Regions from separate parts of the Bacillus sp. 0209A genome, predicted to be linked through region 2. Evidence: riboswitches for the same ligand, from Rfam matches in the RefSeq annotation. Region 2 holds a riboswitch; the other holds the start of a gene.
What was found. Region 2 has a riboswitch for lysine ahead of V6D44_RS09300 (amino acid permease). Riboswitches for the same ligand answer to the same signal wherever they lie in the genome.

Region 1 (3,422 bases), on a different contig from region 2:
ATTTTGAATATATCGTGACGTCCTCTAATCTCGAAGCGCTTATTTTAGAAATGAATTTGATCAAAAAGCATGATCCGAAATACAATGTCATGCTGAAAGACGATAAAACCTACCCTTTTATAAAACTCACCCACGAACGCCATCCAAGGCTGGTTGTCACCCGCAATGTCAAAAAAGACAAAGGGCGCTATTTTGGGCCGTACCCGAATGTGCAAGCAGCAAGGGAAACAAAAAAACTGCTCGACCGTCTGTATCCTCTCAGAAAATGCTCCAAACTGCCGGACAGAGTGTGCCTTTACTATCATCTGGGCCAATGTCTCGCTCCTTGCGTAAAGGATATTTCCGAAGAGACGAACAGAGAGCTGGTTGAGAGCATTACCCGATTCTTAAAGGGCGGCTATAATGATGTCAAAAAAGAGCTTGAAGAGAAAATGCATGAGGCTGCGGAGAATCTTGAGTTTGAAAGGGCAAAAGAGCTTCGCGACCAAATGGCCCATATTGACTCAACGATGGAAAAACAAAAAATGACGATGAACGATTTAGTCGACCGTGACGTATTCGCTTACGCATACGATAAGGGCTGGATGTGCGTACAGGTCTTTTTCATCCGGCAAGGAAAGCTCATTGAACGCGATGTCAGCATGTTCCCGCTCTATCAGGAAGCTGATGAAGAGTTCCTTACGTTCATCGGGCAGTTCTATTCAAAAAACAACCATTTCCTTCCAAAGGAAATTTTAGTTCCGGACAGCGTAGATCAATCCATAATTGAGCAGCTGCTGGAAACAAACGTCCACCAGCCGAAAAAAGGCCCGAAAAAAGAACTGCTCATGCTGGCCCATAAAAATGCGAAAATCGCGCTGAAAGAAAAATTCTCCTTAATCGAACGGGATGAGGAGCGCTCATTCGGGGCTGTGCAGAAGCTCGGTGAAGCCTTGAATATTTATACGCCTCACAGAATCGAAGCGTTTGATAACTCAAACATACAGGGGACAAACCCGGTTTCCGCGATGATCGTGTTTATCGACGGCAAACCGAACAAAAGGGAATACCGCAAATATAAAATCAAAACCGTTACAGGCCCGGATGATTACGGCTCAATGAGAGAGGTCGTCAGAAGGCGCTATTCAAGAGTGCTTCGTGAAAACCTGCCGCTGCCTGATCTGATCATCATTGACGGAGGAAAAGGGCAGATCAACGCTGCAAGGGATGTCATTGAAAATGAACTCGGTCTGGATATTCCCATTGCCGGTTTAGCGAAAGACGAAAAACACAGAACCTCAAATTTACTCATCGGGGATCCGCTGGAGGCGGTGTATCTGGAACGAAACAGCCAGGAATTTTATCTTCTGCAGCGCATCCAGGACGAGGTGCACCGGTTCGCGATCAGCTTTCACAGGCAAATCCGCGGTAAAAGCGCGTTTCAATCCGTATTGGACGACATTCCGGGTATCGGAGAGAAAAGAAAGAAAATGCTGTTAAAGCATTTCGGTTCTGTTAAAAAAATGAAGGAAGCAAGCCTTGAGGACCTCAAAAAAGCGGGTGTTCCCGCAGCGGCGGCTCAGCTCCTTTACGACAAATTGCAAAAATAATGTTGTCCTTTTAAAAAAGATCTGATAAAATGTGAACTAATTTCATAGTTAGATCGTGTTATATGGTGAAGATAGAGGTGCGAACTTCAAGAGTAAGCCTTTGGAGAAAGATGGATTCCGTGAAAAAGGCTGAAAGGGGAGGTCGCCGAAGCAAATAAAATCCCATCGGTGTTATTTGCTGGCCGTGCATTGAATAAATGTAAGGCTGTCAAGAAATCATTTTCTTGGAGGGCTATCTCGTTGTTCATAATCATTCATGATGATTAATTGATAAGCAATGAGAGCAAATTCCTCTCATTGCTTTTTTTATTGTGGACAAAGCGCTCTTTCTCCTCACCCGCACGAACCAAAATGTAAAGGGTGGTCATTCATGGGTCTAATCGTACAAAAATTCGGAGGTACTTCCGTCGGCTCAGTCGAAAAAATTAATAATGCGGCAAACCGCGTCATCGCGGAAAAACAGAAAGGCCATCAAGTCGTCGTAGTCGTTTCAGCTATGGGGAAATCGACTGACGCATTGGTCAGCCTTGCAAAAGACATCACCGATCAGCCGAGCAAACGCGAAATGGATATGCTGCTGGCGACAGGCGAACAGGTCACGATTTCCCTGCTTTCAATGGCGCTGCAGGAAAAAGGCTATGACGCGGTGTCCTATACTGGCTGGCAGGCGGGAATCCGCACGGAATCCGTACACGGAAACGCCAGAATTACAGATATCGACACTACAGTTTTAGCAAGCCAGCTTGAGCAAGGAAAGGTTGTGATTGTCGCGGGATTCCAAGGCATGACGGAGGATTGTGAAATCACGACATTGGGCCGGGGCGGTTCAGACACAACAGCGGTCGCTTTGGCTGCCGCATTAAAAGCGGATAAATGTGACATATACACCGACGTGCCCGGCGTGTTTACAACCGATCCGCGGTATGTGAAATCAGCGAGAAAGCTTGCCGGAATCTCATACGATGAAATGCTTGAGCTTGCCAATTTAGGCGCCGGCGTTCTTCATCCGAGAGCTGTTGAATTCGCGAAAAATTACCAATTGCCGTTAGAAGTGCGTTCAAGTACAGAAACAGAAGCGGGGACATTAATTGAGGAGGAATCATCCATGGAGCAGAATTTAATTGTCAGAGGCATTGCGTTCGAAGATCAAATCACAAGGGTAACAATCTACGGGCTGACAAGCGGCCTAACCACTTTGTCTACCATTTTTACAACGCTTGCCAAAAGAAATATTAACGTGGATATCATTATCCAAACGCAGGCGGGAGACCATGATGCCGGGATTTCCTTCTCTGTTAAATCTGAAGACGCGGACCAGACTGTTGAGGTGCTTGAAGAGTACAAAGGCGCGCTGGAATTTGAGAAAATCGAGACAGAAAGCAAGCTGGCTAAAGTATCCATTGTCGGATCAGGTATGGTATCAAATCCTGGTGTAGCGGCTGAAATGTTTGCTGTACTGGCGGAAAAAAACATTTTAATCAAGATGGTTAGCACATCTGAAATCAAAGTGTCAACAGTCGTAAGCGAAAATGACATGGTGAAAGCGGTCGAAGCGCTGCACGATGCATTTGAGCTTTCAAAACACCCTTCAGCTGTGTAATCAAAAAAGGCGGGACTATGCAGTCACCGCCTTTTTGATTACACAGGGTCTTTCATATCCCATTTCACAGTCAGAACCACTTTATCGGCTCTCTTTTTCACTTGTTCATATGATTCGGCAATCTGGTCATTCATCAATTGAATTTGTTCAGCGATAAAACCAGCTTCAAGCTGAAAGCATGGTTCTTTCTGATGTTTAAGGCGGTTGGAAATGATCGGCCCTTCAAGTTCAAA
Region 2 (3,422 bases):
TTGCGCAATTCATATTTAGCTGCATCATCATCGCGATCAGTTTTTTTAACGGGCTCTATATCGGAAAACCTTTTTCTAGTGTGCTTCTTGTATTTATCTTAGTGCTCGTTCTGTTTGGTTTGCTGGAAAGGCTGAAAAAACGCTTTTTGCATATTCGATTATCCGTGAAGGTTTTTCTTTCTATTTCTGCTTTCCTTTCAGCTGTTTTAACGATCGGATTGCTAACACGGCAAATTGTGATTTTATAAAAAAGACACCTGATGGAAACTAATCAGGTGTCTTTTGTTTATGCTTTCCGGAACTTTTTAACAACAAATGGATAAACGATCAAGCCGACAAAGAATAAACCGATGCCGAGAGTAAATGTCGTTAAATCCGCTGTGCCTGTTATGATGACAAACAATGAGTATGCGCACGCTAATATCGCGATTAATCCGTCTTTTACACGGGAACCTCTCAGCTGGTCATACGTTTCACCTTTGATGACAAGCTTCAAGCTGTAAATCGCAGATACCAAATACGGAATTAAATACGCAAGTGTTGCCGCTGTCGTTAAAAACGTAAATGCGTCACTTATTGTCCGGGAAATAACCGAGAAGATGAAGACCTGTGACATGACGTTTGTAATCATTAATGCGATAATCGGACTTCCCTTTTTATTCGTTTTTGCAAAGAATGCCGGAAAATCTCCCGCTTTAGCGGCTTGATATGGAACCTCAGAGCCAAGCAAAATCCAGCCGAGCATCGTTCCGAATAAACAAAGGATAGCCAATAGCGCCATAATCACGCTTCCCGCGTTTCCGACAATCGCATACAGCACATCAACGAACGGCTTTTCAGAGCCGACAAGCTTATCATGCGGCAGAACACCCATCGTAATTAAAGTCACGATAATATAAATGCTCAAAGCAATCAGCAATCCGGTAATTGTCGCGCGTTTCACATCACGCTGAGAGCGCGCACGGCCGGATAGGATAACTGCTGATTCAATTCCGACAAACGCCCACAGTGTAGAAATCGCTGCGTTATGCACCTGGCCGCCAATTCCAATGCTTGTGCCGTTTTCTCCTTGAACCGGAAAATAAAAATGATCGAATAATGCCGTTTGAAACACAAACAATCCGGCAACGATAAAGAAAACAAAACCTAGTACTTTAGAAAGCGTCGTGACAAAGTTCAATTTACTTGCACCGTTAATGCTAGTAACGAGAATCGTGTGCGTGCCCCATAACAAGATCGTACATACTGCAAACGTCAGCAATTGGCCGAGTGTCACCTCTTGCCCGCCGAGCGAAAACATTTCACGTTTATCAACCAAGATCGGGAAAAACGAAGTCAAGTAACCGGCGAGGCTTGTGATAATCGCCACGTTACTGATCCAGCTCGCCACCCAGTAGCCCCACACCATTGTGAAACCGGCAGCGTTCCCTTTCTTCGGATCAGAGAACAGCGCCCTTGCATAACTTTGCGGTCCCGCCTTCAGTTCAGGCTTGCGGATGGACAAATGCCCGAAGACAAGTGCAATCATCAGCACGCCGGCACCTGTCAAAAGCCAAGCGGACGTGGCGCCAAGCGGACTCGCGATTGAAGCAAGCGAGCTTGGCAAGGAGAAAATTCCCGATCCTACCATATTTCCAACGACAAACGCCGTTAATAACCAAAAACCCCATTTTTTCGTCTGTTCCATTCCAGTACCTCCATGATTCTTTGTACGGACCAGACCCCGAGATCATGTAAACGCAAAAAAGCCTGAACAAAAGTCCATGCTTAAAGAAACACACACCCTTGATCTCCGGATAGCCCTCCGCGAAAAAGCACGCGGCAGTCCTGCACTTATTCAGATACAGTCCCAGCATAGAGAAGGATCGGCTTTCTCCACACTTCGGCGCTGATGCCTTTTACACATGTTAAACAGCCCCTGTCAGCCTGGCATGTGCTACTCATCATCCGCGCAACCTCTACCTCACTGAGAAAGAGTGAGGATTTAATAATTCAGTTACTCCCAGAAGGTTATCAAAGAAAGGATGATCTGTCAAAGGGAACAGATGGAAATACGGATAGAGCCAAGCCCTATCCGCATGGGTTATCGATTGTTTTTCTTTTTTTGCACAGCTTCTTGAAGCGGATCATCTTTTAGAGCTGAACCGGCATCTTCAAGAGCTCCCTGGATTACGTTTTTTTCTTTTTCAGAACGTTTTCCTTTATCTTTATTAAAGAAATCCATTCGTATCACCTCTTTTAGAAAATAGGTACACGATTAAGATGCCTTTTTCCTTGAAAAATTATGCGAAAAATTTTTTATCGTCCAAAGTCCTGTTGATCAAACATACATTCTCTTGATATATTTGTAATTCAGACATTTTTGCAAAAGATAAAAGGAGAAGCGAGAAATGACAGGAAAAACACACATCATGGGAGGCATCGCTTCTTGTACGGCAGCGGCTTATTATTATGGATTTGATCCTGTGCTTATGACAGCGTCCGGCGCGGTTGGGGCATTGATTCCCGATATCTGCCACACGCAAAGCAAAATCGGGAGAAGATTTCCTATCCTATCGAAAGTCGTCAGCTCCGTTTTTGGCCATCGGACGTTTACGCACAGCCTGCTGTTTCTGCTCATCATGTTTTTTATCACTGCCACATATATTCCAGATAAAAACATATCAACCGGACTGATGATCGGAATGGCGAGTCACTTGATTCTTGACGCTTGGACGGTGAATGGAATTAAATTATTATTCCCTTCAACGATTCGCGTAAGGCTCCCATTTTATATGAAGACAGGCAGTTTTTCTGAGCAGCTTGTGTTAGCCGGCCTGACAATTGCATCATGTTACTACTTTTATATGCTGTTTCATGGACGCATGTTTTAAACGTGAGTGCTGACACTTGTCTGAACGGGCTATTTTTAGTAGGTTTTACATAAGAAGCATTTCATGCAGATGATCAAGAAAACGTGAGGAGTCATATTAATGAAAGGAACCCTTTTTCACAATCAGCGGTTTTTATGTATTTCGATCGTATTCATGTGGATCAAAACGTATGTAATCTATAAAATCGGGTTTGATTTGCAGATTGATTCTCTGTCGGAGGAGCTGATACTGCTGATCAATCCGCTCAGCTTTATCCTTCCTTTATTCGGGATTGGCCTGTTTCTAAAAGATAACAAGCAGCGGGTTTTTTTGCTGATTGCCAATTTGGTTCTGACTGTCATCTTGATCTCCAATACGATTTTTTACGGCTTTTATATCGATTTTATTACCATTCCGGTTTTGTTTCAGGCCAGTAACATGAGCGATATGGGCAGCAGTGTAAAAGAACTGTTCAACCCTCTGTTTATCGCCCTGTTTGCGGATTTGGTTTGTCTGCTGCTGATTGCCCGTAAAGAGAAGAACCCGCAGACAAAAGCCGCCCCCCGCACG

Region 1: linked by a shared signal. The riboswitch ahead of V6D44_RS14935 (aspartate kinase) and the one ahead of V6D44_RS09300 (amino acid permease) in region 2 are both predicted to bind lysine.

Annotation. Positions count from the first base shown of each region.
Region 1 covers NZ_JBAIZV010000003.1:783,301-786,722, reverse strand. The annotation lists gene uvrC (excinuclease ABC subunit UvrC) at 1-1,589, shown strand, start outside; lysine riboswitch at 1,654-1,832, shown strand; gene V6D44_RS14935 (aspartate kinase) at 1,960-3,189, shown strand; gene V6D44_RS14930 (YslB family protein) at 3,228-3,422, opposite strand, start outside.
Region 2 covers NZ_JBAIZV010000002.1:816,716-820,137, reverse strand. The annotation lists gene V6D44_RS09305 (hypothetical protein) at 1-248, shown strand, start outside; gene V6D44_RS09300 (amino acid permease) at 287-1,687, opposite strand; lysine riboswitch at 1,790-1,969, opposite strand; gene sspJ (small acid-soluble spore protein SspJ) at 2,084-2,224, opposite strand; gene V6D44_RS09290 (metal-dependent hydrolase) at 2,391-2,873, shown strand; gene V6D44_RS09285 (LTA synthase family protein) at 2,973-3,422, shown strand, end outside.